2 regions of the Ferdinandcohnia jepli genome follow, and region 2 is predicted to be linked to the other one. Evidence: riboswitches for the same ligand, from Rfam matches in the RefSeq annotation. Region 2 holds a riboswitch; the other holds the start of a gene.

Region 1 (16,712 bases), on a different contig from region 2:
TTGTGGGAACGCGACAATTTCAGATGTCATTTTTCCAGTAAAGGCATCTAACGCCAGGTTTGTCGCTTCTAAATTAGATAAACCAATAGCAGGATCAATATTACAATGGGTACGCACATGGGTCGACCCAAAACCAAGGATTGTTTCTAAAATCTTTTCGGCTCTATCCCTTGCAGTGGGTAATAATTTTGGAAGCAGTTCTTTTTCCTCAGCAAATTTATCCAAAATGCTTTTTGCCGGTTTGATCGCCTTCCAAGGTCCTCCATAATATGTTTTATCAATATGTATGTGCATTTCCTTAAAGGAAGGAAGCATTAACAATTCTTTCGTATTATACTTGTCGAGATTATCATTTAATTCCGTTTCTTCTGGAACTATACTGGCAAACCTACCATCCTCAATTTTTATATGACACACCTCTGTAATGGTTCCTGAAACGTGGTCGTCCTCGATATAATATCCTTTTTCTAAACGTACGTTTTTTAGCCAAAATGCTGAATTAGCCATTGCTGCATCCCCCACTAGTTGTTGATTATTATCTAAAATTAAATAATAGAATCACATCACTTATATGTAACCTGCGTCCAAAATAATAGTGGAAGCTCCTACTTGGTTACTTCCACTATTTTATATTATTTTAAATTATCTATATGGTAAGGTGAATCCTTTTCTTCACTTACTACACTAAACGAATTGCCATCAGGGTCGAAGAAATCAAACCCTTTCATCAGACCATAATCATGTATATCTGTTGTTTCAACTCCATTTTGTTTGAGCTGATCGTATACTGGTACAATTTGATCAACTACAAAATTATAATATACGTTTTTGTTTTTTCCTTTAGTTATAAATTCTGTTGGTTGTGGTTTTTCTACTTTTATTAGAGCAAGACCAACCGTCTCACCTTTAAAAACGTACCCTACTCCATGGTCTTCTCCGTTTTCCTGCCACTCATCTACTTTAGTTACACCCAGATTCAATTCATACCATTTTTTAGAACGCTCCAAATCTGTAACAGGAATAAAAATACTGCCTACCTTAAACATCCAAAATCACTCTCCTTATTCTTTGTTCCTCTACAAACGATTATAATTAAATAAAAGTTACATAATCTATAAAAATTTATTGGAGGAAAAATGGCTATTGAAATAAATAATATTGAAGAAGTTTCCTTAAAGTTATATGGATATTGCTTATCTTTAACTAGCTCAGAATGGATTGCCGAAGATTTAGTTCAGGAGACATTGATAAAATTTATTAAAATTAAAAAGGATGATCCAAATAGAAATATAAATCTTTCATTTCTATATAAAACAGCTAGGAATCTATTTATTGATGAAAAACGTAAAAAAACTGAAATTCCAACTTCTCCTAATGAATTATATACCAGTAGTTTTGACCCTACTGAATGGGATAGCTTACTAGAAATTTTAATTAGTACTCTTCCAATTCGCCAGGCTATGCTGTTAACATTAAAAGATGTTTTTCAATACACTTCTGAAGAAATTGCTGAAATGCTAAGAATCAGTAATACTTCAGTAAAAACGGCCCTTCACCGTTCTAGGATTAAATTAAAGGAAAATCATAACTCACCTATACATAATAACAATCAATTACTTACTCCTTCACTAATTAAGGACTTTTCGTTAGCCGTAAAAAAACAACAGCCTCTAAAGATATTTTATTATTATCGATTACTACAAACATCTGATTTCAATGTAAATAGCAATAGAAAGGAAGCATTACATACCATTTTTATAACGGACCCTGATGGGAATATTCTTCAAATATATTCAGCATAAATTACTAAGCATACCATTCAAAATGGAAATAATAGAAAAGCCCAATCCCTCTCTTTTCAGAGGGGTTGGACTTCTCCTAACTTTTTCATAACGACCATTTCAGTCACTAGCAACTCTATTACCCCGTTAGTAAATCCTCTTTCGGATATTTAATTTTGGATACACGTGGTTTCGATAAAGAGTAAACAAGTGTGAGAGGTCCAATATTTCCTAAGAACATAATAAATATGATAATTATTTTTCCTACCAATGTTAAGGAATACGTTAAGCCCATCGACATTCCTACTGTGCCAAAAGCAGAAACCACTTCAAATAATGAAACTAAAAATGGTGCATCCTCTGAGATTGTTAAGATAAATACAGCAAGTAGAACAAAAAAGAGGCTGATACTAGATATCGCCAAGGCACGAAAAACAATTTCATTTGAAATGGAACGATTTGAAATTACTACATCCTTTTTTCCTTTTAAAAAGGAAAGTACCCCAAAGACTATTACTAAAAATGTAGTTAGTTTAATTCCCCCACCTGTTGAAGCACTTCCCGCTCCAATAAACATTAAAATTACCATTAAGAATGCAGTAGATTCATCTATTGCAGCAATATCAATTGTATTAAAACCAGCTGTTCTTGTTACAACTCCCTGAAAATAAGCTGCCCATAGTTTATCAGACAATGTAGATAAACTCGCCAGAGTATTAGGGTTATGAAACTCTAATACAAAAACTAGTAACATCGCAACTACGTTTAAGACGACAGTACCAATTATCATCAATTTTGAATGTAACGAGAATTTTTTTAATTTCTTAGTTTGCCAAACATCTATTAAAACCGTAAAACCAATCCCACCAATAATAAATAAGGTTGTGATAACTGTGTTTACAAGCGGATCGCCAACATACCCCATTAAACTATCTGACCATAATGCAAAACCAGCATTATTAAATGCTGAGACAGAATGAAAAAGGCTGTAGTATAGCCCAGTTCCCCAACCATACTCTGGTACCCATTTAAACGCTAGTAACATCATCCCGATTAACTCAATAGTTAGAGAAAAGATAAACAAATACTTTACTAGTTTAATAATACCACCAATGGATGTCTGATTCAGAGCTTGTTGCACGATAATCCTGTCTTTTAAACTAATCTTTTTCCCGAGCATCATATAGATTAGGACTGCAAAAGACATAATTCCTAATCCACCAAGCTGAATTAAAGAGAGAATGACTACTTCTCCAAATGTCGTAAAAACAGCTGGTGTATCCACTACAATCAGACCTGTAACTGTCGCAGCGGAGGTGGCAGTAAATAATGCATCAATCCATGATATATACTCCGTTGTTGACAATGGCAATTTTAATAAACAAGTACCAATCATAATAAAAACAAAAAAGATTAGTATGAGCAGTTGATAAGGAGAAAGTTTAACACTCTTTTTATACATCATCTTTATAACGCACCTTTCGAGGCTAGTATTCTATTAAAAAAACATACTCGAACCTACATCGCTTTCTCCTCAAAACGTTTTATATCAATATTACTTCCCACCAAAACCAGAATATCTCCTCGACAGATGATATCTTCTGGTAATGGTGAAATATTTATATCTTCTCCTCTTTTAATAGCTAAAATCGTACATCCGTATTTTGCACGTACTTTCAACTCAATAATCGAGCGCTGATCAATTTTTGCTGTTGCAATCAATTCTACGATGCTGTAATCCTTTGAAAGCTCAATATAGTCAATAATATTCTCAGAATCTAGCTTATGAGCAACTCTTATCCCCATATCTAGTTCTGGTTGTATGACCCGGTCAGCACCAATCTTTTCAAGTATTTTTTGGTGGTATGAGTTTTGGGCTTTTACCCATACTTTTAGTCCCATTTCCTTTAGAAGCAATGTACAATGAATACTCGATTGCATATCCTCTCCAATGCCGACAATCGCAACATCAAAGTTCCGTATTCCAAGTGACTTTAATACATTTTCATCTGTAGCATTTGCCACAACTGCATTTGTAGAGTATGGTAACATCGTATTTATTTTATCATCGTTAGAATCAATCGCTAACACCTCATGACCTAACATATCCAATTCCCTGCATAACGCACTACCAAAACGACCTAAACCAATTACTACAAATTGCTTTCTCATAGCTGTCCTCATTTCTATCCTAGCACCAATATTCGAGAAATCGGCGATTGCTTATAGTTAAGCAAAAGCTTATTCGTTAGTTCCACTTATGCGAATTATCCCGCAAAAAAAGACCATCGCAAATAGAATGGTCTTAGGCTAACCTATGACCTTTCTCTCGACTTACATATAACGCTTACGAGGTTAGCTGTCGGATTAGGAATTGAGAGTATCCCTTCTTACTAAGTAAGATTCACCCCGAGATAGCATCGCTATCATAATTGGTTCCCCCGCTCATAAGATTCAGCGAATAAAAGGTGTTGGATATTTATTTTTAATAATTTAATAATCAAAATCTACTCCCGTTTTCGTTTGTTGTCAACATGTATTTTTATAGAATGAAACCTAACATTTCCATTTTGCTTTCATCACCTCCGATAATGTCTCTTACCTTACCTTGTACAATTTTTATAACTCCTCGACTTTACTAAGTTATTTTTACTTTTATCCTCCGGATAGATCGAGTAGTTTTTTGCAAATACTACCATTATTAAATTCGAAAGAGAGGAATATCTAAATGCAACAGAATCTGCGACCTAAAAAGAATTCGGGTTCAGCTTTCGCTGGTACTAATCCCCAAAAGGTTAAACAGGAAATTCAAAGAGATGTAAGCGAAGGACAAGGTGCGATGACTTCCCGAGAAGCAGGGGCAATGAAGGATTAAGAAAAAATTAGAAACAAAATATATGATAGCGGATAAAGCAGAGGATATTTTTGTATGGTTAATCAAATATTAACAAAGTAAAACAACTTATAAGGAGGTTAGCTCATGTATTTTTATAAGGAAGATTTGATTAATATGATTGTTCCTGATAAACCCGATCCTTCTGCAGCAAAAGTACTTCAAGAAACATTAGGTGGCCGTTTTGGCGAGATGAGAACTATGATGCAATTCTTCTTCCAAAGCTCAAATTTTAGAGGTAACCAAAAGCAGTACCGCGATTTAATTAGAGGGGTCTTCCTAGAGGAAATTAGCCATGTGGAACTAGTTCAAACTACAATCAATCAATTATTAAATGGTTCTGGAGAAGAAGCTGTTGGTGCAGGTGGTGATACAGGTGCTCCATTAGAGGATGCAATAAAACATGCAAATCCTCATCACTTTATTATGGGCGCACAAAGTTCGCTTCCTGTTGACGCTGCAGGAAATCCATGGAATGGAAACTATGTTTATAGTCATGGTAATTTGATTAGTGATTTACTTGATAATGTAGTTTTAGAATCTACTGGTGTTCTCCAAAAAACAAGAATATATGAAATGAGCTCTAATAAGACATTTAGAGAAACATTGGCTTTCTTAATTGTTCGTGATAATGCTCATCAAAATGCATTTGCAAAAGCTCTGGAAACCCTCGGTGTGGACTGGGCAAAAATCTTCCCAGTGCCGAATTATGATATTAACAAGTATCCGGAGTGTAGAAAATATGTTGAAATGGGCTTCCATAATGCACAATTTAATTTTAGATTAGATGAAACACTAATGGGACAAATCTTCCAAGGTGAATCCCCAAGTAGAGACGATGGTACTCTTCAAGTGGTACCGCCTCCAGCAGGTCATCCTGTTCCTGTGTTACCAGAAATGCCTAATGAACATAGCCCTGGTATACAAGATTTAAACAGATAAAAAAGCGTCAATCATTGACGCTTTTTATTTTGCTGCTCACATATATAATAATTACCTGCCTTACTTTTACGCGTTTTATATTTTTGGCTCTGTTAAAGGTAAATGTTGATATTTGAAACCTTCTTGAAATCTTTGTATAATTAGGATAAGAACAAACATTCGAGGAGGTCACAAGGTTGAGCAAAGCGTTCAGTAATCTATTAAAACATATCGACAAATTATCACACACAGAGAAAGAGCGTGTGTTTCAATGGGTAAAACGCTATGTTGAGCCTTCTTCCTCTGTTGGTGGTCGCCTAATTAATGAACTGAGAGAAACCCGTTTCAAAGAAGGTTTTCAATGCCCTCATTGTGCGTCTGAACATGTTGTTAGGTTCGGGAAACACAATGGTCGCCAACGCTATCGTTGTAAATGTTGTAGTAAGACATTTACTGATACAACTAATACAGTTCTTTATCGAACTCGAAAGGGCGATGAATGGATTACGTTTGTTGATTGTATGTTCAAAGGTTATTCCCTGCGAAAATCTGCTGAAATCGTAGGGGTTACTTGGGTTACACTTTTTTATTGGAGACACAAATTATTGAGTGCCTTAAAACAAATGGATTTTGAGCAATTTGAAGGTATCGTTGAAGTTGACGAGACCTATTTCCTATACTCCCAAAAAGGACAACGTGGCATTACTGACCGCAAACCTCGTAAGCGTGGTGGAAAATCCAAACATAGAGGCATTAGCCACGAACAAGTATGTGTTCTTGTTGCAAGAGACCGCACCAAAGCAACAGTATCAAAGGTCGCTTGTATGGGGCGTGTAGTGAAAACTAAAGTTGATAATATGATTGGCTCTAAACTGACACCTGACAATGTGCTTGTGACAGATGCTTGGAGAGCCTATAAAACCTATGCAAAGGAAAAAGGTTTAGAGCATTACCGAATTAAATCAGACGGTGGCAAACACGTTATTAAGGGTTTGTACCACATCCAAAATGTCAACGGTCTTCATTCTCGTATGAAACAATGGATAAACCGTTTTAAAGGCGTGGCTACAAAGTACCTTGACAATTACCTTGCTTGGTTCTTATTTGTGGATAGTCGAAGTAATGAAAGCACTAAACACAATATAAAAGAACTTTTATTAACATCATTTGTATTTGAAATGACGGATACTTATGATAGTTTGCGTCTTTCAAAATTCATTATCTAAATCTATTTATGTAAATTTATTAGGAGGTCTGTCCATTGAAAGTAGATACTTTGAATGTGAATTATCTAATTGACGGAAAAATCTCAGTCATACCAACAAATATGTTTTACGAACAATTAGATGAAGAAGAATTTCAAAACATTCGCTTTGAAGTCCAAGTGAATAATCACCAAATTCAATCTAAGTTATCCAGTTCTATTGAATATGCAGTAAAGTATTTACAGAAAGAACTTCCAGACAATATCAGTATCGCTTGTTGTCAATCTTGCCGACATGGTAACTTTAATCCATTCGGTGATTTAGAAAATGAGATATTCTGCTTAAAAGATAAGACTTTTCTCAATCGGGATGATGTGGTTGAAATCTTCTCCAAACAGGATAAATCTTTTGGTAGAAGGAGTAGAAAACTTCTTGATTTTTGTAAAAGTTATAAACCTATATCTGAGAATGAAAAATACACTTACAATGATTGGGGTTTAGAAGAATTATCTTAATTCAAATTACAAAAGTTAGGGAACCATTTAGGTATCCCTAATTTTATAATGAATATCAACATTAAAATTTAACACAGCCATATTTTTAAAAATTTGCTAGTACCTACCTCAGTTGAACTTTTTCCTTTAAACCTCTTTAATGTCGCTACGATAAGAAAGCTGACGATTACTAATAATAGCCAGGAACTTACTTTTCCTAGATGAACTAAGCTCCACGCATCGGTTTGGTTCGGATATTCCCAGGCTCCAAAGAACGTGGCAATGTTTTCAGCTACCCATATGAAAAATCCAATGAGTACAAAAGATAGTGCGAGTGGCATTCGGTAACGTGTTCCATTAACCTCATATATGACCCATGTTCGCCAAAAGACGATAATCACAAGGAAAGATAACCACCAGCGTACATCAATCCAATAATGGTGTGTGAAAAAGTTTAAATATATTGCAGCTGCAAGCGGTACTACCACTAAAAACGGTGGCCACTTAATCAGTTCAACATCTAAGCGTCTCCAAGCCTGGCAAAGATAACTAGCTACACTTGCGTACATGAACCCACTATACATAGGTACTCCATAAATTTTAAAATATCCTTCCTCTGGATAGGACCAGGAGCCCATATGCACCTTAAAAAGTTCAAGTGCTAACCCAATAAGATGAAACAATGTGATTACCTTTAGTTCATCCCCAGTTTCAAGTCCAGAACGCAACATCCACCACTGCATCAAAAGGCAGATAATGAGCAGCCAATCATATCTTGGCAGCAAAGGAAGTGGAAGGATTTTTGTTAATGCTAAAGACACAAAAATTACTACAGGAAATAAACATGATAGTGCCTGTTCCCACCCAAAATAAACAAGCTGTTTTAGCGATCTAATGATTTGATCCTCCCAGAGGTTATTCCTGAATGTTGACTCACGTTTCATAATACACCTCTTACTTGTTCTAATTGATTATATTTTACTTTATTATTTATTGTTTTACAATAAAATATTATTAATTTTAATTATATTATTGTTGTTTTAATATTTCTATAAAAAAAAGCATTTCTCATTCAGAGAAATGCTTTAATGTTTTATTAATACATTTACTATATTCTTTCGCTACTAGGTAGAAGTACTTTACTATTTTTGTTTAAATTTCCCCTACTCTTGAACTTGTAACTTTCTTATTAAACCTTTTTTCTTTAATAAACTATTAAGCTTCTCTGAGCTTAATAGCATTGCCGCGACAAAAATAACAACAATGATTGGGAAAATTCCTATTGTTACATACGATGCAATGAACCCAAGTAATGGAGGCACAAATGTACTACCTGTATATGCCATAGCCATTTGATATCCCATAATGGTCTGAGAATGCTTCTTTCCAAAACGTGTTGGCGTTTCGTGTAACATACATGGAAATATTGGTGCTAATCCTAGGCCAACCAGTACAAAACCTACTAATGAAAAAATTGATGGTAATGGTAAGATTAGCAGTAATGCCCCTGCTAAAGCGATAAACTGCCCCGTCCGGATGAGCGTACGATTAGTTACCTTAAAAGTTATAAATCCTGTAATAAATCTACCAATCGTTATTCCGCCGTAATAAAATGATACCCATTTTGCAGCAGTCGCCACGGGTAAATCCTTTACATTAACCAAGTAGCTACTTCCCCATAATCCTACTGTTGCTTCAACCCCACAATAAAACAGAAAGGAGAATAGAGCCAATTTTACCCCTTTAATTTGTAGGGGTTTGATATTACCATTTTCTTCATTTAGTGAGACGCTTTTTGATTCATTATGCACCTCGTTCGATTCGACACTATATATTGCAGTCACTTTGTTCCATAAAGGTAAAGTAAAAAACAAAATTACTACTAATAAGAATTGAATTCCAGCTATTGTCAGGTAGCCACTGCTCCAAGATGTTTCTCCTGATATAAACTGAGCCATTATAACAGGACCTAGTGTAGCTCCAACCCCCCAAAAAGAATGTAACCAACTCATATGATGTGCCTTATAGTGTGTAGCCACATAATCGTTTAATCCGGCGTCAATTGCTCCAGCACCTATTCCAAGTGGAATGGCACATAAGAAAAGCCAAATTATAGAAGGTGCAAAATAAAATCCTAGTAATGCTCCAGCAGTCATTAATGTACTTACAAATGTAACTTTCCCAGTTCCAAATTGTTTAAGAACCCTTCCACTAAATAAACTGGATATAATGGTACTGCCTGCAATCGTCATAAATAGTACCCCAGCAGTCTCAAGTGGGGCTCCAAAGTCTTTTTGCATCACAGGCCATGCTACCCCTAATAAAGAATCAGGTAACCCTAAGCTGATAAAAGCCAAATAAATGATTATTAAAAGTAAAGTTGCCATACTATCTATTCTCCCATATTAATTATTAATTTGAATTTATCTAGTAACTTGCGGTTTGTTTATCATCAGATTAAGACCAAGACTTTGCAAACCTATTAAATAGTCTTGTTTCCAATCACTAATTACTAGCTCCGGCAGATGTTCCGAGGGTATATATTTTGAGCTGCGAATTGCTATTTTATCTAATATTGCACTTTCAACATCACCACTACAGAAAATCATTTTATGTGGGTTAATGATTGCTACAAATGTGGCTACTAATCTACTAATTGCATCAATTTGAGAACCCTCTTTGATCAAAACATCTGCAGATGGATTTCTGTTTTCCAATGCTTGACGATAGTTTCGGTCATTATATTGAGGAACGAATGAAACCTCTCCAGCAAAAAAAGTACTTCCTCGTACCACATCTCCATTTACTAAAAATCCTGCTCCAGGACAATTTTGACCGGAATAGAGATAGATTAGCGATTTGTTATCCTTACTCCCGCTATTATTATGATATCCTAGCACAGCAGCATTCATATCGTTCTCCACAACAACAGGTATCGAAAATTGTTTCTCTAAGTATCCCTTTAAATCTATATTTTGAAATTGTTCATACCCTGGTATATAAAAAATCCGCCCACTATCAACAGAACCAGGAACACCAATTGCCAAAGAACTAATCTTAGGATTTGTTTCTAGTAAGTTATCTATATAGTTTGTTAATAGTTGTAAGCCATTGTCTTTTAGCACACTTGAAACGCTGCCTTGTTCCTTTATTTCTCCTACACAATTAAAAATTGTATAATTCGTCTCTGTACCTTCTAAAAAAATGGCAAGTCCAAGCATATGTTCAGGATTATATGTATATCTTTTTGCTCTTCTCCCACCACTTGATTCATCTAGACCCACTGAAATAATTTCTCCGTCCCTCTCCATCTGCGTTAGGAACTTACTTATCGTTGGAAAACTAATTTCTAATTTATCGCTTAGTTCTACTTTTGTTGCACTTCCAAGCTCTAAAAGAGTTTCGCGAATACCACTAAGGATAACCTTCCTCATAGATTTTGGAGTTGGTTTCACAAGCGTCACCACCTATAACATATACTTTTTAAAGATGTTTAATAAGTACCCAATAATAAACTTATTAAACATGTTTAATAAGTTCGATGCTATCATATCATATACAATTAGCCTTAACAATCACGATTTTTTAAAATTAGTGGGGCTTGTGGTGCTTTGTTATATGAAGTTTAACTAGCAAGCTCCTACAGATTAAAGTATAAAAGATTGTTGCTGAACATAGAAAAGACAGTATAAAACCCTCCTTCCAGTTTAGGCTTTAAAGCAACAAAATTTCCTAAACAGCCGTATAAAAAAATGGTACGTAGTAGAATTAGTCTTTCTAATCTCTATCACATTACTTTATTTGGTATCTTCATCGTTATTTATAGGTAGAATACCATTAGTAATCTTGTATAATACTTTACTCAGTATATTCATTATTAAATATAGGGTTAGATAAACAATGACGAAGAATATAATATATTTTATAATCGTATTTTGAAATTGTTCCGCACTCCAATTACCAAAGTAGTATATACAAATAAATGCTATAAAAATTGCTCCAATATATGAAATTGTTACACTTAAAATTTGTGGCTTAGTTAATACCTTTAGTGATACCTTTACTTTATTAAAGATACGAAGAAGTAGGATAATACTTATAACTATGCTTAAAAAGTGAAACATAAAGATCACCTCATGAATCTATTAGAGTATACATCTACAGCACTTCACTTTACTTTATGACCAAGAATCCAATCAAGTCTGTTAGTAATAAGTTTCTTTGGAATATTTTTAAGAACAATATTTCTCGCGTGTATAGTCAGAGGGTTCTCAAGCTGTACCATTCGTGCCATCTTTCTAGATTGGTTAATTATTGATCGTGTTCTTTGTTTTCTAGTATGTTCATAACTTTGAAGGGCTCCTTGTAGACTGCCTATTCCTTTTAAACTTTGAGATAAAACAATGGCATCCTCTATAGCTTGGGCACCACCTTGGCCTAAGTTTGGTAACATTGGATGTGCAGCATCTCCTAACAGTGTCACCCTCCCCTTACTCCAACGTGTTATAGGAGGAAGATCATAAATATCATGGTGTAATATTGAGGTTTCCTCGGTAGCATCAATAGCGAGTTGAACTGGTGGATACCAGTCTTCGAAGTACTTTTTCACTATTTCCTTTCTTCCTTCTGGCTGAGTCTGTTTGCCTTCTTGTGAATTTATTGCAGCAAACCAGAAGACTTTGCCTTCTCCAAGATGAGAGAAGCCAAATCTTTTACCTCTCCCCCAGGCTTCAAAGCCACCACCATCTTCCATCTGGTATTGAGAATTAGCAATATCACAAATACCTCGAAAAGCAGTAAATCCCGCATATCGAAGTTTTTCTTCCCCGAATAATTGTTTTCTAACTAAGGAATGTATCCCATCAGCACCTATTAGAATATCGGCATCTTCATTAGTTCCATCTTCAAAAAATGCAGTTACTTTATTTTCAGTTTGGGTAAACTTTACTAATTTTTTATTGAGTTGAATTTTAGTATTAGAATTCAGTTTATTAACTAAAATAGATACTAATTTAGCCCGATGAATTAGATAGCTATATGTACCATAACGATTTGCTTGCTCATGCGTTGGAAGCTCAACTATAAGCTTTCCATCCCATGAACGGATCTCTGCTTTCCCAACATGAGCTCCACTTGATACTACATTTTTTTCTACACCTAGCGTCCCTAGTGCTTTAAGTGCATTTGCTGCTAAAACAATTCCTGCCCCTACATGAGTTAATTGGGCTGCCTTTTCAAAAACTTTTACTTCGTATCCTTCTTTTATTAAAGCGATCGCTGTACATAGACCACCTATTCCAGCTCCTATAATGATAACCTTTTTACTCATTTGTAAATCCACCTTTTTGTTTCGTTCCTATGATACTTCAATAAAAAAAGAAAAACTCCTTCTCAAGTTCCTACAACTCTTATTTTTCCAATAAAAAAGCAGTGTGACCCACAATTGTGAATCCACTGCTAAGAAAATACATTATTTATTAATAATCTTATTAACCATTGGAACTACGTCAGTTGCTAATAATTCAATGCTTTTAGTTACCTTATCAAATGGCAACCCACCAATATCAACCTGAGCTAGAAAACGTGTATGGCCAAACAACTCGTACTGACGGTGTATTTTCTCTACAATTTGCTGGGGGCTTCCTATAAACAATGCTGTCTCTGGACTAGCCATCATCTCAAAATCTTGTCTCGACATCCTGGTTCCCATACCACGTTGGCTATTCACATAGGACCAATAGTTTGAATAATAAGGGAAGAACTCATCTTTAGCTTGCTCATTTGTTTTAGAAATATACGTATGGCCAGTTACACCAACTTTTAGCTTTTCTGGTGAATGGCCCGCTTCTAGACCCGCTTTACGGTAAATTTCAACAAGTGGTTTAAAGCGTAAAGGGTCTCCTCCTAAAATAGCTAATGCCATTCCAACTCCGAATATTCCCGCACGCTCTGCACTCTCAGGGGTTCCACCAACTCCAATCCATATTGGCAGTTCATCTTGTGCAGGTCGCGGTGCGATTTCAGCATTTTGTAAAGGAGTTCGGAAATTTCCTGTCCATGTTACTTTTTCATTTTTATTTAATTGTAAAAGTAGGTCCATATGCTCTTTAAAGAGCTCATTATAATCGTTAGTGCTGTACCCAAATAGAGGAAATGACTCAATAAAAGCCCCTCGACCAGCCAAAATTTCAGCACGGCCATCTGATAGCAAATCTAATGTTGCAAAATCCTCAAACAGGCGCACTGGATCTAATGTACTTAACACACTAGTAGTACTTGTCAATTTAATATTCTTTGTTACTTGGGCAATTGAAGCTAAAATAACGGCTGGGGAAGAAGCAGCATAGTCTAACCGGTGGTGTTCCCCTACCCCAAACACATCTAAACCAGCTTCATCAGCAAGTTGGGCAGCTTGTACAATCTCTTTTAATCTTTGCTTTGCTGTTATCATTTCCCCCGTTATTGGGTTTGGGCCTATATCTGCAAGTGTGTAGATACCTATTTCAAATTTTTTATCTGTAGATGACATCGTTTTCTTCCTCTCTGATGTAACTAATTTCCTGAGATTTTTATTTATTACATTCTATTCTTTAATAAAAATGTCAGCTATAATCAATTTCACTACTTACTTTATGTAAGTAAGTATATTAAAGTAATAAAATGTTGTCAAGTAACTTTAAAACTGGTCGATTCCCTAACCTATTAGCCTAAAAATAAAAAACTCATAAACACTTTATCCCAATGTTCACGAGTTTCTTTCATTTGACCTCAATTAATACCTGACTTTATAAATGGAATAGCTGATTGAATAAAATCCTCTGGAGCTTCCTTGTCAATTGTTCTTTTCCATTCTACTGATAAACCGTAAATTCCCCAACTAAGCATTACCGCAGTAACCTTTAATCCTTTTTCATCATTCGCACCATGTTGTTTCGTTAAAATTTTATAAAAGATTACCTCTAGCTGATCTCGAATAATCCGCGCAATTGTATCCTCGTATCCCCTGTGACACCGATTTGATAAAGAGCATTGAAATTCGGTTATCGCTTTAAAAATGTGAATAAAAACTTCATCAGTCAGTTCAGTATCTTCGTATAAACTACCATCCAAATTAACTAACAATACCTCTGATAAAACCTTATTTAATAGGTCATATATATCTTCAAAATGATAATAAAAGGTTGCACGATTAATCATAGCCTCAGTTGTAATATCCTTAACAGTAATATCCTTGAATTCCTTTTTGCCCGAAAGCTCAATAAAAGAATCCATAATTAACTTACGTGTTCGTAGAATTCGAGGATCCGTCTTTGTTTCACTCATCTCCAAAACCCCTCCTACTTTTCCAACAGTTTCACCAAAATGTCGTATAAACAACAAATCCAACAATCTATTGGTATCTCTGACTATCATTATGAACTACCATTACCTTATAAACAAGTGGGACAAAGGGACAGCTCCCTTCTCCCAAAATGAAAGGAAGATGATTTTGATGAGTAACAATATTAATATGATTTGTGATTTACAAACAGGGGTGTGCGGTGTAGTTGAAGAGGAAGAAGTAGAGATAATTGATTTTACTGAACCAAAGAAAACAATCGACCTTTACTATGTGACTGATCCCATTTGCTCTCACTGCTGGGCACTTGAGCCTACACTAAGACGTTTTAAAGAGGAATATGGGCATTATTTCAACTTTCATACTGTAATGGGAGGGCTATTAGAAAAGTGGGGTGACAAACCCGTTGATCCTGCAAACGGGATTTTTGGTCCCGCTGATGTTGCCGGACATTGGAGAGAAGTCGGAGAGTTTTCTCGTATGCCAATTGACGGTTCTCTAATGATTGACAATCCAGTTCAGTCATCATATCCGCCATCCCGCGTGTATAAAGTTATTCAAAAGCATCACAATAATGAGATTGCATATGCATTTTTACGACATGCAAGAGAAGCGCTTTTCGCTTTCAATGAAAATATTGCTGATGATTTCGTTATGTCTCGACTCGTAAATGATATCGGTCTTAATGGAGAAGCAATTGTAAAAGAAGCGAATGATCAAACTGTCCAAGATTTATTAAACGAGGACTTTGCTCTTACTAGAAATCTTGGAGTAAGAGGATTCCCAACCATTGTCATGATAAATGAGGAAAAAAAGGGAGTAAAAGTAGTCGGGAGTCGTCCTATAGAAAACTATGTTTCCGCATTAACTAGAGTCTTAAACAATGAAGAACTCAAAGGAAAGCAGGTTCCTACTCTATCTAACCTTCTGGAAAAAGAGAAACTATTATTCTCAAAAGAGATTGAAGTTATGTATGATTTAGCTCAAGATGAAATTCACGCATATATTGAAAATCAATTGATTCTTGAGACTTATGAAAAAAAAGAGTTACTTGGAGAAATATATATAGCTAAAAAATGAGTTCGGTCGTGCCTGTTCGTGACAGGCACTCTTTTTATGGAGCCCTCATTTGGCTCATGGTCATTTATACACTAATTTTATTTATGACCTTCTAACCTGTTTACACTTAGAATTGACATAGTCTTACCACTACCTTACACTTCAGTTTATTCAAATACTATTTATATAGAAAGGAAGAAAAGGATGAGTACGGAAATACAGTCCCTCAAAGAAAGAGCAGTATCATTTTTACAACTCGTTGTATCAGGTGAAGTTCGCATAGCATACGAGCGTTACGTTGGATCTGATTTTCGGCACCATAATCCCTTTTTCCCTGGAGATGCAGATTCACTAATGCTAGCCATGGAAGAGGATGCAACCCAAAATCCCCATAAAATACTTGAAGTTAAACTGGCTATCCAAGAAAATGATACCGTTTCAGTATTGTCACACTTGAAACTAATAACAGATGATCCAGGTGTTGCACTTGTACATATATTCCGTTTCCAGGATAACCAAATCGTTGAATTGTGGGATATAAACCAATCCGTCCCAGATCCATCTCCTAATAAGAACGGGATGTTTTAACACATAATTAATTTAGAATTTTAGTCCCCGTCTAGCTCATTCCATTTTACAAAATTGTTTTCCATACAAAAGAGCGTTAACCCTTGGATTAACGCTCTTTTGTTTCTTATTAGTTTTGATTATCCTCGTCATTTCTGTACTCTAAAAGATCTCCTGGCTGACAATCCAATGCCTTACAAATTGCCTCTAACGTAGATAACCGAATTGCTTTAGCTTTCCCATTTTTTAAAATAGAAAGGTTCGCCATTGTTATTCCAACCCTTTCCGAAAGTTCCGTAACACTCATTTTTCGTTTCGCCAACATTACATCAATATTAATAATAATTGCCATTGTATTCACCTCAGACCGTTAAATCATTCTCTGATTTTATAGTAATTGCTTCTTGTAAAAGTCTTTGAAGAACAGCGGCGAATACTGCAATTACCATCCCA
Region 2 (16,712 bases):
GGTCTAAACAACTGCTAGCAAAACTATATTCACTAACAAACAAAAAACCGCGGGCATACACAGCCCACGGATATCTTACTTTTCAAAAGAGGAAAAACTTCTACTTTTACAAAGTACAATCGAGAGGGCTGTGCGTATTATTAAGTTCCGCTGCAAATACAATAGATAATTTTTTCATAATACATCCCTCTCCTTTCACGTTCCATCATTGATGTTGATAATTATAGCAAGTATAGAAATAAATGTAAATAGGCTATATTTTTTCCTGAACTGTTTTCTGTTTTTGAAGCAGATAAAAAGTTAATACGATAAAAACTGTAATTGTAGTTATAATTAAGGTCCCATGCAATACCCAAACCATTTGTGGCATCGTCAAATTTTCCAGGAGTATTGGCGCTACTATAAATCCTAGTGCAAACCCGAGTGATTTAAGTAACATCCCTACACCGAAAATTCTTCCTCTGATGTGGTTCTCCGATTTTTGAAGGATCGTGGAGTGAAGTGTTGTAAAACACGCATCAAATATACCAGTAAAAAAGGCAAACAAGAAAATAATCCAAACAGTTGTGTTTGATAAAAAGATAATGAAGCCTGTTGACATTAAAATAGCAGAAACAAATGCTGCAATATATAGTTTGGAATCTGTAAGCCACTGTAATTTAGGCAGTGTATAGGTTGCAAGCACGGAACCAACTCCCCACACTCCCCAAATAAGTCCATAATAAAAAGTTTGTCTACTTGGATCTATTGATTCAGCCAATAGAGGAATTCCTAAGTTATGAGAACTTCCTGCAAATGCCCCCACTAAGAAAACGATATTTAGCATTAATAATAGCGGCGCTAACTTTACATATAAATAAACTTCCTTTAAGTCATTACCAATACTCTTTAGCTTTTCCTTTATACCACCTAAAGCTTTTGCGCTTTCATAACTTGTAGTTTCCCATTTTATTTTTACTAAAACTAATGCTGAAATTAAATAGGTTGCTGCGTCAATCGCTAATGTTGCTTCATAGCCCAGGACATCGGTAATAAGACCCGCTCCAATAAATCCTCCTACTAAACTAATGGATGTTAATCTTGCGATAAAAGAATTCGTTTGTAATACTTTATCTTCACCAAAAATTTGTGGGATTTCTGATTGGAAACTAACCGTAAAGAAACTATTGATTAAACCTATTAAAAAGGATGCTACCAAAATAATAACAGGCTCTGGAAATGGAATTAACATGATTATTAATATACCCCTAGCTACATCACTATAAATCATTATTTTCCGTCGATTATAACGGTCTGCAAGTATTCCTGAAAATAAACTAGCCATTACACCACCCAGTGTACGTGCTGCCATCGTCGCTGCTAGCCATCCAGGACTACCTGTTGCAGCAAAAACAACAACATTTAAAACAATATTATCCATAAACATTCCGAAATCAGATAACGCTTTTACATATAACAATAACTTTTTCTTCATGAGGTACTCCTTAGTTTGTAGGTAAATTTCTCACCTTATTTTAATTCGCATTGAAATATTTCGCAATACGAAACTTCATTTGGGTACATGTTTTTCTTTTTTGCAAAAACTTGTAGAGTCATAGAATTGTTTGAAGGATTATGTATAAAAATGTAGAATTTATAATAGTCGGAAAATTAATGCTAAAGTATGAGTCGAGGGGTGCTTCAAATTTGCTTGAGAATATAGGTCATGTGCTCTACCATGTATTGATCGTTATTTTCCCTATACTTGTTTATTACCTAATGGTTCTTCGTAATAATATTTCCTCAAGTAGTTTATATAAAGGAAAACTGCTCGGCATGATTTTTGTAATTCTCTTATTAACAATGTCCTTCCCAGTTTCATATGCAAATGGCTTTGAATATGATTTCCGCATTATCCCCATCATAGTTGCTTTTATATATATTGGATTTTTCCAAGGGATTACAACTGTTTTTATTATGCTTGTCTATCAGCATTTATTAAGTGAGAATACACTTTGGGTCTCACTTCTTAACTATGCGATCATTACTGCAATCTTTTACTTTTTAACAAAAAGCTTTAAATCTTTTATTGTAAAAAACAAACTAGTTGCAATTAGCATTCTTTATTGGATTATCGCATTAACCCGAAGCATAACTCTCATCTCTAAGGATCAATTTGATCATCTGTTCATCATGATTATTTTTTCACTAATCACCTGGATCACTCTTTTAATCGTTATACTTCTTATTGAGAATCTACGACAACAAATGCTTTTACAAAAAGAATTACGACGTTCTGAAAAGCTAAATATTATTAGTCAATTAGCTGCATCAGTCGCTCATGAGGTTCGCAATCCAATGACAACAATTAATGGCTTTTTACAATTAATTAAAAAGGATGAAAATATAACGGATAAGCAAAGGAACTATATTGATATTTCTCTAACAGAATTAAGTCGGGCTCAAGCTATCATAAATGATTATCTTTCCTTAGCAAGACCAAACACTAAAGAATCTCAAGTAGTAAATTTAACTGAGGAACTCACTAAAACGATAGAATTAATGTCCTCATATACTAATATACAAAATATCGAAGTAACTTCATCAATTGAGAAATCACTATTTGTAAGCGGTAATACAGATGAAATTAAACAAGTTCTCATTAATTTAATAAAAAATGCAATTGAGGCAATAACTAGTAACGGTAAGGTTGAAATTAATGCATACACTAAAAACAAATTGATTATTATTGCCATTTCTGATAATGGAGTAGGTATGTCGAAGGAACAACTAGCGAGAGTAGGCACACCTTTTTATTCAACGAAAGAAAAAGGAACTGGAATTGGTCTTACCATATCGTATCAAATCATTGAACAAATGAAAGGTAGAATAGTTGTTGAAAGTCAGCTTGGCAAAGGTACTACCTTTACTATTAGGTTACCTATCCACAGTATGATAGCTAATAATGTAACAAGTATTCAGAGTGGAATTGTTACAAACATAAATGATTTAAGATAAAGGTGATATAAATGTGCGGGAGATTCACTCTGTTTGCAGAGTATAATGAAATAATCGATCGATTCTCAATTGAGGCGGCGATAGATGCGGGCTTGTATGTACCAAGTTATAACATTGCACCTTCTCATTCAGTATTGTCAGTCATAAATGATGGGAACAAGAATCGATTAGGGTTTCTACGTTGGGGACTTATCCCTTCCTGGGCAAAAGATGAAAAAATCGGCTATAAGATGATAAACGCTCGTGCTGAAACCATTTCTGAAAAACCAAGTTTTCGTCAGGCTTATAATAGTAGACGTTGTCTAATAATCGCAGATAGTTTTTACGAATGGAAACGAAAAGACGATAAGACGAAAATTCCTATAAGAATAAAACTTAAGTCCAATAAAATGTTTGCAATGGCAGGTATTTGGGAACGTTGGACCTCACCATCCGGAGATACAGTATATTCATGTTCGGTGATTACAACAGAACCAAATGAATTAATGAATGAGATCCATGACCGCATGCCCGTTATCTTAAAAAAAGAAGATGAAAAAACATGGTTAAATCCTGCTATACAAGTTTCTCCTGAGATATCAAAGTTATTAAAACCATTACCAGCACATCTTATGGAAGCCTACGAGGTATCATCACTCGTAAACTCTCCACGTAATAATTCACCAAATTTAATACAAGAGATATGTTAAATGACAAAGGTATTTTTCTAAGAAAAAGAAAAATACCTTTTTTTATGTTTTTATGTAATTATCAAATTTTATGTTGTGGATAACTTGCAGTACAGTTATCCAAGTCCAGCTCCAGCGCCTAGCCAGTTTTCCTACCTGAATAAACTTCTTCGAGTATCTTGCGCAAAAGCTTTGCTTTTAAGCAGCTAGAGGTCGCTTCACCCCTCCTGCGGCGGCAACACTAAGGAATGCTTCGTGAGGATAATCCCCGCAGAAAAAAAGCTTTGCTTTTTTTTCGAGCCTCCTCACTGAAATGCTGAAGCGGCTTGGTCAGAAACGAGGAAATTGGAGACTCCGACAAAAGAGGCATCTTTTGCCTCTGACGGAGGGGTTGAAATTTCTCTAGTTTCTAGCCGCTGAAACTGGACAAGTCAGGGCTCCGACGCACAGGACGTGCTAGTGCCGGCGAAGACATAAGGACGTGGCGACATTAGCCGGCCAGCGCTTGTCGGACTTGCACAGGACAAGGAAGGCTACGGCAGCATAGACATCGCACGAAGAAAATCGCAGCATTTTCGAGTATGTGCTGACATCGACGTTCTCCACAGGACGTGGCGGCTATTTAGTCGATGTTCCTTTTTCCAAGTCGCTTGCGCTTTTGTTCTTTACTCAGTTAATTTCATAGCGGTTTCGGTAATATTTAAATCTGCTTGAAGTTGTTCACGGAGGTCATTTGGATGATACACTCCTTGAGTAATCATATAATTTGTTATATTTTCATGTGTTTCAACAGCAATTCGCAGTTGTTCACGTAGTACCTGTTTTACAGAAGGAGTGTACGTTTCGGTAATTGCAAAAGCAATATTACGAATGCCAGCTTTTGTTGAGATAAGAAAATCAGTTGCAATGACCTTATCTGTCATGCCGCCCATCCCCATAAATTTCTTCATTAAATCATTCATTGTTCTGGCTCCTATCTGTAATTAATTGTTGAAGTTGAGTTATGAATTTTCTACCTGAATCAACATCATTAGATAAGATGGCACGCAGCTGTGGATCTTGAACCAATTTACTCATTGTAATGGATTTTGTTATGGAAAGGTTTTTAAAGGTTAAGAGTTCATGTACTTCCAAGGTTTCATGTAGCCCCATGTAGTGTGTCATCGTTAATCTCCTTTCAAATCATCTTAGTTTTAGAGTGCCTACGCCTCGGTAACTTATTCCCTTTCACTCTTTTACTAATTTTGGAATTTAAAAACTTCCTTATATTGAATGATTATTTATTAAAAAAGGTCATCCTAAACTAAAAGGAGTGACAAAGATGGAACAACATGCGTTAGGCTATCACGAAACAATGGATACTCATGAAATGATAAATTTTAAAACAATCTGTTTAGTACGTTCGAAGTTAATGCAGGGAATTTGTTTTGACAATGATTTAAAGGCATTAATGGAAAAGGATGTAAAACAATCAATAGAGGATATTGAAGAGCTAAAAAAATTGTACGAAAAGGCTAGAACAAAACACTAAGAGGTGATAATTAAATGAACCAAGATTATCTTGATCCCAAGTATGCTGAAGGTATGCCCAAGATGGCTGATGCCTCGTTTGCAATGGATTTTTTATTATCTGTAAAAACTGGAATCCGTTATTATTCAGTGGCCCTAACGGAAACAGCTAATCCAGAATTGAGGCAAGCATTATTTAGTCAAATGGATAGAGCTATCGATCTGCACCAAGAAATTTCCGAACTAATGATTAGTAAAGGATGGTTATACCCAAATGATGTTGAAAAACAAATAGAATTAGACATCAAGTCTGCAGATATGGCACTAGCAATTGCCAGAATGGAACTCTTCCCTAACGACACTGATAGAAAAGGTACGTTTGCAACCCCTAATAAATAGATTGCAGGAGGAAAAATACATGAAAGCTGTTACATATCAAGGTATTAAAGATGTAGCCGTCAAAGAAGTGGAAGATCCCAAAATACAAAAAGCAGATGATATTGTAATAAAGGTTACGAGTTCAGCTATCTGTGGTTCAGATTTACATTTAATCCACGGTATGATTCCAAACACCCCCGAAAATTTCATTATTGGTCATGAACCTGTTGGGATTGTAGAAGAAGTTGGTCCTGAAGTAACCAACCTTAAAAAAGGGGACCGGGTTATTGTTCCTTTTAATATGAGCTGCGGTAAGTGTTGGTATTGTAGTAATGACTTTACCAGTCAGTGTGACAATGCAAATGAGCATGGAGATATGGGTGGATTCCTGGGATACTCTGAAACGACTGGTGGTTTTGCTGGTGGTCAAGCTGAATATTTACGAGTACCTTATGGAAATTTCACGCCCTTTAAGGTACCGGAAGATAGTGAATTAGAAGATGAAAAGCTTGTACTACTTGCAGATGCTGCCTCAACAGCATATTGGACTGTTGAGAACGCTGGCGTAAAAAAAGACGACACAGTTATTATTCTCGGTTGTGGTCCCGTTGGCTTATTAGCCCAAAAATTTGCTTGGCTATTTGGAGCCAAACGAGTCATTGCTGTTGACTATGTTGATTACCGTTTACAACATGCAAAAAAGACAAACAACGTAGAAATCGTTAATTTTGAAAGTGAAAAAAATATCGGAAATCATTTAAAAGAGATTACTCATGGCGGAGCAGACGTTGTAATAGACTGTGTAGGTATGGACGGTAAAATGTCTCCAATGGAATTCTTAGCTACTGGTTTAAAACTACACGGCGGAGCAATGGGAGCAATTGTTATGGCTGCTCAAGCAGTACGAAAGTGTGGAACAATTCAAATTACAGGTGTTTATGGAATGAGATATAATGCATTTCCATTAGGTGATATTTTCGAACGAAATGTGCAGCTGAAAATGGGACAAGCCCATGTTATTCCTGTAATTCCTAAGCTTTATAAGCTGATCTCAGATGGCAAATTTGATCCAAGTGACATTATTACTCATGTGATCCCATTAGAGCAAGCAAAACATGGATATGAAGTTTTCGATACAAAGACTGATGATTGTATCAAAGTTGTACTAAAACCGCATTAGCTTTATGCAATAACGAAATAGACCGCCAAAATAGCGGTCTACTTTCATTTATCAAATCTATTTCGTTTCGCAATATTCAAAAGAGATTTTGAAAGACTAAAAAAAATAATTGGGATTGAGAGGATGATTAACAGTAGTACCGAGTTCGTCTGTAACCACACAATCAAAGTGGCACCCCCTTTGTTCAGGGTATGCCAGGTACATTTAATCCGTTTCTATTAAACACCCATTTTTATTTATTACTTAGGTTTTGAAAGTAGCTATATTTAGTATACATTCCTGTTACTAGTACCTATGACCATAACCTGGATATCCATGTCCTCCACCAAAACCTTTATGTCCAAATCCTTTTCCAAATCCCTTTCCATAACCTTTGCCGTACCCTTTTCCATAACCCTTTCCATAACCACCAAACCCTGGACCGTAACCATAGCCTACTCCAGGGTAGCCGATTCCATAACCACCAGGGCCGAATCCACCAAAACCAGGGCCACCTGGATATCCATATCCTCCATATCCTCCATATCCTGGACCAAGTAATCCTGCTCCTAAATAGCCTATACCAGCACCTAGTAACCCTGCCGCTAATGGTCCAACTCCATAACCGATATTTCTCTGATCTTCTATATATGGTGTCATATATCTATACATCTAATTGCTCCTTCCATCTTTGTATAATGACAGTCTATATAGCTTATTACATATATACTATTTTGGACTGGGCATTCATCCTTTTATCACAAGGTTGGTTAGTTTGCCTATAGAAAGTGTGTTGGAAGGTTATATACCCTCACGCTATTAGTAGTTAGTAAAAGAAAGAGAGTGCTTCACCCTTACCTTTTTGGTAATAGTGGTTGTGTTACATGTTCAACTCCGACAAGACCTAGAATGGTTAGGAATATCCCTTGAACACCGTAATAAGCATCGGTAGGATCATAGAATTCCTCGAGGGTATGACAGCCACCAAAATCTCCCCCTCCTCCTAATGTAACAGCCGGTATTCCTAGACTAATAGGCACATTTGAATCTGTGCTACTAGGAGAAGTTAAAATTGGTTCAAAACCAATACCTGCAGTCGAAGCTAACGCTACTTGAACAATAGTACTATCTTTAGCTTGTGAACCTGCTGGCCGATCTCCTACTAATGTAATTTCAACTTGTATCTCGTCCGAATCCCATCGTTCATTCTCTTCTACAGCTGCTTTCTTTATAATAGTAAGTACCTTTTCTTCTAATTTTGCTAACTCTTCAGAAGATGTGGAACGTAAATCAAGCAGCATTTCTGCACTTGCAGATATCGTATTAACGGATGTTCCACCATTAATAATTCCAACATTAAATGTTGTTTTTGGTTCTACTGGTGTTTGAATGTCACTAATTTTAGAAATAGCCCTTCCTAATGCATGAATAGCGCTTGGTTTACCAAAGTCTCCAAAACTATGGCCACCTTGCCCTTTATAGGTAACACTATATCTTCGGCTTCCTGTTGCAAGATAGGTGATTCGTTCTGGACTACCTGGTTCTATTGATATAAAACCATCAATGCTTTGGTTATTTTCGAAAAGTGCTTTCACACCATTCAAATCCCCTAATCCCTCTTCACCAACAGTTGCACCAAATATAATATCACCCATAGTATGTATACCCGTTTTTTCAAACGCTCTAAGCAAGGTTAGAACAGCAGCTAACCCTCTACCATCATCCGCTATACCCGGGGCAAAAATTTTTCCATCTATATGTTTTGCTTTAACATCTGTGCCAGCTGGAAATACAGTATCTAGATGAGCACAGACAACTAATTTAGGGCCATTACCAGAGCCTTCTCTAATACCAAATACATTTCCTTGATCATCTGTTTTTACATTTGTTAGCCCATATTGTACTAACCTTTTTTGATAATCTAAACCTCTTTCTTCCTCTTCGAAAGTTGGTGCCGAGATTTCGGTAATCTCAATTTGTTCTTTAGTCGTAAACTCGTTATCTTGTTTAAGGAATTCTAATCCCTCTTGAACTTTCGCATCCTTTAGTAGATCTTCTATTGTTTGTAAGGTTAAATCGGAAACAAATTCTCTTGGGCTGTTTTGAGATGATTGATTCATAGATATCCTCCTCTTAAATTATGTCTTATTTTATCTTCTAATAACTTCCGGGAGATATCAACTTTCTTTATATGAAATAAAGATTACTATTCATGCTCCTACGTTTTTTAACTAACACGAAAAATGGACCCATGACTGGGTCCATTCTTATTACATGGTTATTTAGAAACTGCCACTGTCTTGTCTTGTTTTCTACCAATAACCTTCTTAACAAAAGGTATTACATAGTAATCAAGACCAAATTTACCAGCGTTGCTTCCTGCAACTAGGATAAAAATTGTTAGTAACACCATTTGTGGGTTTGTGCTGGTTGTTCCAGAGAACATGAACGCGAAGTTCATTGTAATACCCATTAGTGCTGAGAAGGTTGTGAATAAACCTAAGATTAATGCTATACCAACTAGTAACTCGCCCCAAGGTACTAATACGTTGAACAAACCAACGTTTGGAATTGCAAATCCGTCTAGGAAGCTAGCCCACCAGCCTTGAACTGCTGGATGATCTCCTGTCGCCTTTTGTATAGCCCCTTGTAAAAATCCACCTGCATCAAAACCACCTACGATTTTCCCCCAACCAGATGTGATCCACTGATAACCTAAGTAAACTCTTAAAAACACCATAATAGCTGCTGCAACTTTGTTTTCTCTTAAAAATGTATTCATCATTTTATTTTCCTCCCAATCCCTTAGGATTTGATTAACTACTTTATACTGTAAGTATAGTGTTAACAGGAAAAATAAAATATCGGGGAACATCCTTATTTTGCAGGTGTTTTATCCTGAACTATGTTGGCTATTTTTCCTTACTCTAGACATTCTTTCCCTGATTGATAGCTTCCCTTTTTCCTGAGAATAACTAGGGTATTTTTAGAAAAAAGCATTTGACTATCCTGTTCGAATTGCTATGTAAAAACAAAAAAAAAGACTTGAAAAATAAGTCTAAGAATCTCCAGTTCAAATTCTATTTAGTTTTATTAATTTGTTTTTTTAGGACATTTCATAAACTCATTATAATAAACGTCAAACATTATCTTTTGGTAATACCTCACCAAATTAGAGTAGTTATCTTCGTAGCGATATTTAATTAATCTTTTGTTTGACTCTTTTGGTTGATATTGATTAGGTGTACTTGGACTTTGCTTGATATTTTTCTCAATTCCCACAACTTCTCCCATACTTTAAACACTCCTTATTCTCTTTTACTGTCTTTATATGATGAAATTGTCTATGGGACACTTTAACGTATAAAAATGAGTAAAACACCCAGCTACCTTTTTATTATTTCAGACTTTGTTATATGGAAAAAGGCCACAACCCTTTGGGATTGTAGCCTTTAAATTAGATGATTCCGACTGGGATCGAACCAGCGACCTCTACCCTGTCAAGGTAGCGCTCTCCCAGCTGAGCTACGGAATCGTATATAAGAATTATTCATAATATACCTTCGAATGACTAGTTTGTCAATAATAAACAATAGTGAGTCTACGGGAAATATTAACAACACCATTGGTTGCGAAAAAGTGTTAAAATGTTGACATAAAGCTTTTCTATGAGCTATAAATATATTACTAAGGCAAAGCACAATTTAATATTCGCTGAATTCCCAATTTGGGAAACGGGGGAACCATAACGTGCATAAGGGCACTCGGGGTGAATCCTTTTTTATAAAGGTAGGAGAAACTCTTCATCCGAATCCGACAGCTAACCTCGTAAGCATCTGGAGAGAGCATAGTTCTGCATTTTTTTGACTATTTAAGCCACGAGCCTACTCTCGTGGTTTTTTGTATCTTAAAACTTTCTCCGCTACGAAAAAATGCTGTCATTACCTTACCTTATGCTGCCAGGATAAATAGAAAACTACTTTTTAAGAGGAGGTAATTTATGTCACTAACGAAAAAAATCTTACTCGGTTTAGGTTTAGGTGCACTTGTTGGTTTTATTCTTAATCTTACTTCACCGGCTTTATTCGAGGATTTAAATTATTGGCTATTCAAACCACTAGGACAAATTTTCTTAAATCTTATTAAAATGCTTGTTGTTCCAATAGTCTTCATTTCTATTACTCTAGGAGTTGCTGGTCTCGGTGATCCCAAAAAGCTCGGAAGAATTGGTGCTAAAACGATTGGCTATTTCTTAGTTACAACCACTATCGCAATAATTATTGGTTTGTCCTTAGCTGCTGTTATTCAGCCTGGAGCAGGCGGTAACTTCCAAACTGAAGGCTTACAATATGAAGGTCAGACAGAAGCACCACCTATTATGGAGACCTTACTGGGCATTATCCCGACAAACCCTGTTGAAGCAATGACACAAGCGAATATGTTACAGATAATAGCATTTTCAATTTTTGTGGGATTGGCTCTAACAGTACTTGGTGATAAAACGAAAGGGATCCTAAATCTCTTTGAGCAGGCAAATGAAATCATGATGTATTTAGTAAATCTTGTTATGAAGGTTGCTCCATACGGTACATTTGGATTAATTGCAACTGCAATTGGTAGCCAAGGTTATGATGCAATTAAAGCAATGCTATCATATTTCCTAGTCGTTCTTGGCGCTTTACTGATTCATGCTTTCATAACATATGGAGGAACAGTCGCGTTACTAGGCAAAATGAATCCAATTGAATTTTTCAAAGGCTTTGCACCTGCGATGACAGTTGCGTTTAGTACGTCAAGCAGTAGTGCAACCTTACCAGTCTCAATGGAAACTGCCCAAAAGAATCTAAAGGTGCCAGAACCAATAAGTAGCTTTGTTCAACCTTTAGGTGCAACGATTAATATGGACGGTACCGCCATTATGCAAGGGGTAGCGACAATTTTCATTGCACAAGCATGGGGAGTAGATCTCTCTATGGTCGAGATTATTACGGTCATTATAACTGCCGTACTTGCAAGTATCGGTACCGCAGGCGTTCCTGGTGTTGGATTAATAATGCTTGCAATGGTATTAACATCTGTTGGTTTACCGGCAGAAGGTATTGCGTTAATTATCGGTATTGACCGCTTACTTGATATGACTCGTACAGCGGTTAATATTACAGGTGATGCTGCATGTGCTGTTTATGTAACTGAGTCAGAAAAGAAACATTCAGGAGAACAAACTGCTTAAAAATTATGGATGTAACGACAGGGTTCTCCCCTGTCGTTTTTTCATTTAAATAAACATACCGTAATACGTTATAATAACAATATGAGTTTTACTAGATTTCAAGTCAGGTTGGAGGATTAGAAATTATGAGTGTTAATAAAGGTACTGTTAGGGAAATGACTATACATAGCAAGATATTACATGAAGAAGTTGAACTTATCGTTTATTTACCCGCTGCTTTTTCACCTCTCTATAAATACAATGTTTTAATTGCGCAGGATGGAAGAGATTATTTTAACCTTGGGCGAATGGCCAGAGTCGCTGACGACCTTCTACATTCTAATCAAATTGATAATACGATTATTGTTGGTGTGCCATATAAAAGTGTTGCTGACCGTCGGGAAAAGTATCATCCCAAAGGCGAAAAACACGAAATGTACAAACGTTTTCTTGGTGAAGAACTTGTACCGTTCCTGGATAGTGAGTTTCCTACTTACCAAATAGGATTAGGTCGAGCGTTAATTGGTGATTCCCTCGGAGCTACTATTTCACTATTAACAGCACTCGAATATCCAAATACATTCGGGAAAGTTATCCTTCAATCTCCTTATGTGGATGATGAAGTTTTAGAGAAGGTCGAACACTATCAAGGGTCTCAACTCGAAATTTATCATGTAATTGGTACAGGCGAAACAGAGGTTAAAACAACGAATGGTGAGGTTTCTGACTTCTTGACTCCGAACCGGGAACTGCGAAAAGTTATCGGTAAAAAAGGGTATCCTTATTTTTATGAGGAGTTTGACGGTTCACATACTTGGACATATTGGCAACCAGATCTTCCAAGAGCTCTAGCCTATATGTTAAAAATGTAAGATTTAGCTTATTCAAATATATTATCACCTATAAAACTTTGGTATAATGGAATTACTATTTTTGGTAGTAGGCTAACACGAGTTAACATTATTAGCTTATCAATACATATTCTCAAGGAGGGTCTACAAATGAAGTACGGCATTGCACTCTTTCCATCCAAACAACTTCAAGATTTCGCAAATTCTTATCGTAAACGTTATGATCCACATTATGCGTTAATTCCACCACATCTGACATTAAAGAATGCATTCGACGCATCTGATGTGGAAATTAAGGATATCTCTAACAAACTTGAGGAAATTTCAAACCAAATTAATCCGTTTCAATTGAAGGTGTTAAAGGTTAGCTCCTTTTATCCGGTTAATAATGTTATTTATTTAAAGGTTGACCCAAACAGTGAGTTACTTAAATTGCACGAAGCACTTCACTCTGACTTTTTTCCAGAAGAACCTGAATTTGCATATGTACCACATATTACAATTGGTCAAAAGCTTTCTAGTGATGAACACTCTGACGTGTATGGACAACTTAGAATGCTGAAGGTTGAACATGAAGAAGAGATCGACAGATTCCATTTGCTTTATCAATTAGAAAATGGGTCTTGGACAGTATATGAAACATTTCGTTTAGGAAAGGGTCGTTAATTTTCAAATGGAAGCAAAAATCGTTACAAACAACAAAGAAAAAGATGATGCATTTACTGTAAGAAAAATTGTTTTTGTTGATGAACAAAACGTACCAATGGAAGAGGAAATTGACCAATACGAAGACAGTGCGACTCACATTGTACTTTATGACAATGGAGAACCTGTGGGAGCTGGCCGTTTTCGTGAGGTTGATGGGCTTGGAAAAGTCGAAAGGATTTGTGTTCTTGCCTCTCACCGCAAAAAAGGTGCAGGAAACATTATTATGACTAAAATTGAAGACCTGGCAAAAGAACACGGCTTAAAAAAATTAAAACTAAATGCCCAAACACATGCACAAACCTTTTATAAAAAACTGGGCTACGAAACAGTATCAGGGATATTCATGGACGCTGGAATTCCACACGTGACCATGACAAAAGAAATAAACTAAATGGGACAAGGGGCAGATACCTTGTCCCACCATTATTTTCAACTACGCTTCTTTTCCAATTCCACAATCATCCTTCTAAAAAACTCCTAATCATTTTTTCAGTATATAAAAACACGTTTCCTAGGATAAAAAAAATACACATGGTCATCCTACTAATGGGGTGAAGTGATGGATTATTTTAGAATCGTATTAGATTTAGTTTGTGGTCTATTAGGACTGCTCATCCTTACAAAAATTCTTGGAAAGACACAAATTACGCAAATAACTCCCTTTGATTTTATTTCAGCACTTGTTTTAGGTGAACTAGTTGGAAATGCTGTTTTTGATGATAAAATAGGTGTTTTACAAATTTTATTTGCCGTTACAATCTGGGGAGTTTTAATTTATATTATTGAGGTAATCACCCAAAAAATTGCAATTACAAGACCTTATCTTGAAGGAAAACCCGCAATTATTATACATAAAGGACAAATTATAAAAGAAAAGCTGAAAAAGAACAAACTTGACATTAATCAATTACAACATCTTCTACGCTCAAAGAATGTATTTTCTATCCGAGAAGTGGAATATGCTATTCTTGAAACGGATGGATCAATTAGTGTGCTAAAGAAGTCGTCTTATGAACAACCAACTCGCCAAGATTATAATATGGAGGAGAAAAAAGTTAGGCTGCCTATAACGCTTATTAGTGATGGACAAATCATCAATGAAAATTTGAAAGAAAGTGGATTTACTGAGGAGTGGCTTATTTCTGAACTTCGAAGTAAAGGAGTAAATAGTTATAAAGATTTATTAATTGCAGAGTGGCTTGAAGAGGACGGCTTGTATATACAAACATACTAGCCCGGCCTCTTTTTTATATGGTTGCATCATATAATAAGCCAAGACCTGTAATTTGTGCTCGAACTTTCTCATTGTTTGGTTTAGGAATCCTTCTTTGAGGCAATCTTGTATCAATACGTTCATATTGATTTTTTACACTAGTATGTAAGGTAATAGGGTTAACGTGATGAAGCCTAAATTGATTGGTCTTATAAGATGTAGATCTATTAACGTACTGTGTATATTGTTCATGGTTAATTGGTAAAATATAACCCATGATAATCCGCACTCCTGTCTTATACTGTCTACTAAATAATTATGGTAAGGGATACATTAATATGTATTGTCTACTATAGAATTCGTACAACCCCTCCCATTTTTGGGGTACTAAATGAAGAAGGCCTGACATATCTCGCCAGACCATACTCACTACTTTTTATTAATCATTTTTGCAATAGTACCGAAGTCCATTTTCTCATTACCATTAACAATACTCTGTACAATCTTATCTTCAAGTTGTTTATTAACAGGTTTGTTGGCAATATGAGAAACTTTTCTAATGACTGACCTTACTGTTTTTTCGTCCTTAAAATTTGCATTTTGCAAAGAGTTTGCTAGTTGAAATACATCCTGCATATTAACGCCAGTTTTCTTTTCAATATTTTTAAAGAAGTTATTATCCATTTCAGAGCCTCCTTACATTGTGTTATATTCTATGACCCTTTACTGTAAGTGGTGCTGAATATCAGGTAATTCGTAAAACTGTTTTGCTTATATATAGTTGCTGGAAAAGTGAAAGTACGAGCCCTAAGACTCGTACTTTATAGGGTTTCTAATTCAGTGATTAGTTGTAGAAAGAAGCACCTACAATAATTAAAAGGATGAACAACACAACGATTAACACGAAAGTTGAACCGCCGTAGCCTCCGCCGTAGCCATAGCCGCCATAGCCGTAACCACCATATCCGTAGCCCATATTTAGCACCTCCTCTTAAAAGAGTACATTATAAAATATGTTTAATAGTCGAAATGTGTGAGGACAAGAGCACAGGACATATGCGGAAATTAAGTAAGATAGTTATTTCCCAAAGGTTTTCTCGTGTTCATGTTGTTGTTTTGCTAACCACTTATCGAGCTGGTCAAATCTTGCTTCAATGTCCCTTTCGAAGCTTGCGCTTTGCTGATCAAGTTTTTTTAGTCCCTCTTCATTTTTAGATGCCCATTTATCAAGCTTTCCTTTTGCCTCATCATGGTCTTTGTAATAGTCAGAAACAAAACGATCTAGTTCTTTATCGAATTTACTCATCTCATCACCTCTAAATATTTCACAACGTCCACTACTCCTCTTTTTTATAAAATGAAAAAGACAGACGTATTGAGCCTGTCTTCTACGTTTTATTCTTATTAATCTGAGTTAAGGAATTCTCAATTAAATTCAATTCATTGACATGCTTACTATATATCTCTTTTACTTCGGCTGATTCTGCTCTAAGGATATAATCTTCAAATTCAGTCTTACACTTTTTAATAGAATCGATTAATTGCTGCTTTTCAGTTTGTTTTGGTTTTATGATTTGGTCATCATATAAATCCACAGTAATTTGATTGTTTTGATCTATTTGGGCCAAAAAGATATCTTCTGCTTTAATACCCATTGTTCGGAGTTCACCTTCGAGCCAACTTTTGTCTAAATCTATAGTATTCAATGGCTCTTCTAAAATTTCCCCATCCATAATTACGGTTTGCGGTTCTCCCCCTTTTGTTGGTTTACTATTTATATCACCAAAAGTAAGAGGTTGTTTATTCCTATTTAAAAGTACACTTATATCTCCACTCGGTTCTAAAGCAGCAAATTCAACATCAGCAATTTGAAATACCCTCTTTTTCCGTAGCTGTTCTAACAATTCGTCTGCTGTATATTTTTCTTTAGCAAGATGATCTTCAAGTATCTTGCCATTTTTAATAAACACAGTAGACTTTCCTTCCACAAAGTCACTAAATTTTTTACTCTTCAAAGATA

The links. Region 2 has a riboswitch for cyclic di-AMP ahead of AB3M96_RS20790 (dicarboxylate/amino acid:cation symporter). Riboswitches for the same ligand answer to the same signal wherever they lie in the genome.
Region 1: another riboswitch for cyclic di-AMP. It lies ahead of AB3M96_RS06380 (potassium channel family protein); the one in region 2 lies ahead of AB3M96_RS20790 (dicarboxylate/amino acid:cation symporter).

Annotation. Positions count from the first base shown of each region.
Region 1 is NZ_JBFOKR010000005.1:19,327-36,038, reverse strand. Features, by position in the region: gene AB3M96_RS06400 (amidohydrolase) at 1-507, opposite strand, end outside; gene AB3M96_RS06395 (VOC family protein) at 633-1,046, opposite strand; gene AB3M96_RS06390 (RNA polymerase sigma factor) at 1,137-1,802, shown strand; gene AB3M96_RS06385 (TrkH family potassium uptake protein) at 1,921-3,243, opposite strand; gene AB3M96_RS06380 (potassium channel family protein) at 3,300-3,953, opposite strand; cyclic di-AMP (ydaO/yuaA leader) riboswitch at 4,111-4,251, opposite strand; gene AB3M96_RS06375 (hypothetical protein) at 4,510-4,656, shown strand; gene AB3M96_RS06370 (manganese catalase family protein) at 4,762-5,616, shown strand; gene AB3M96_RS06365 (IS1595 family transposase) at 5,793-6,821, shown strand; gene AB3M96_RS06360 (hypothetical protein) at 6,857-7,315, shown strand; gene AB3M96_RS06355 (DUF817 domain-containing protein) at 7,384-8,190, opposite strand; gene AB3M96_RS06350 (MFS transporter) at 8,458-9,681, opposite strand; gene AB3M96_RS06345 (ROK family transcriptional regulator) at 9,718-10,728, opposite strand; gene AB3M96_RS06340 (FAD-dependent monooxygenase) at 11,463-12,623, opposite strand; gene AB3M96_RS06335 (LLM class flavin-dependent oxidoreductase) at 12,765-13,823, opposite strand; gene AB3M96_RS06330 (TetR/AcrR family transcriptional regulator) at 14,063-14,617, opposite strand; gene AB3M96_RS06325 (DsbA family protein) at 14,787-15,713, shown strand; gene AB3M96_RS06320 (nuclear transport factor 2 family protein) at 15,897-16,280, shown strand; gene AB3M96_RS06315 (helix-turn-helix domain-containing protein) at 16,390-16,611, opposite strand; gene AB3M96_RS06310 (DUF2975 domain-containing protein) at 16,622-16,712, opposite strand, start outside.
Region 2 is NZ_JBFOKR010000024.1:1,827-18,538, forward strand. Features, by position in the region: gene AB3M96_RS20725 (MFS transporter) at 254-1,474, opposite strand; gene AB3M96_RS20730 (ATP-binding protein) at 1,687-2,997, shown strand; gene AB3M96_RS20735 (SOS response-associated peptidase) at 3,009-3,686, shown strand; gene AB3M96_RS20740 (spore coat protein) at 4,331-4,627, opposite strand; gene AB3M96_RS20745 (hypothetical protein) at 4,620-4,829, opposite strand; gene AB3M96_RS20750 (spore coat protein) at 4,987-5,196, shown strand; gene AB3M96_RS20755 (spore coat protein) at 5,211-5,573, shown strand; gene AB3M96_RS20760 (zinc-dependent alcohol dehydrogenase) at 5,593-6,732, shown strand; gene AB3M96_RS20765 (hypothetical protein) at 7,018-7,383, opposite strand; gene AB3M96_RS20770 (M20/M25/M40 family metallo-hydrolase) at 7,566-8,831, opposite strand; gene AB3M96_RS20775 (DoxX family protein) at 8,990-9,496, opposite strand; gene AB3M96_RS20780 (hypothetical protein) at 9,805-10,005, opposite strand; tRNA gene AB3M96_RS20785 (tRNA-Val) at 10,174-10,246, opposite strand; cyclic di-AMP (ydaO/yuaA leader) riboswitch at 10,414-10,562, shown strand; gene AB3M96_RS20790 (dicarboxylate/amino acid:cation symporter) at 10,712-11,941, shown strand; gene AB3M96_RS20795 (alpha/beta hydrolase) at 12,067-12,792, shown strand; gene AB3M96_RS20800 (YjcG family protein) at 12,922-13,437, shown strand; gene AB3M96_RS20805 (GNAT family N-acetyltransferase) at 13,445-13,870, shown strand; gene AB3M96_RS20810 (YetF domain-containing protein) at 14,039-14,713, shown strand; gene AB3M96_RS20815 (hypothetical protein) at 14,727-14,969, opposite strand; gene spoVIF (sporulation-specific transcription regulator SpoVIF) at 15,122-15,376, opposite strand; gene AB3M96_RS20825 (YjcZ family sporulation protein) at 15,537-15,668, opposite strand; gene AB3M96_RS20830 (hypothetical protein) at 15,771-15,998, opposite strand; gene AB3M96_RS20835 (DUF421 domain-containing protein) at 16,081-16,712, opposite strand, start outside.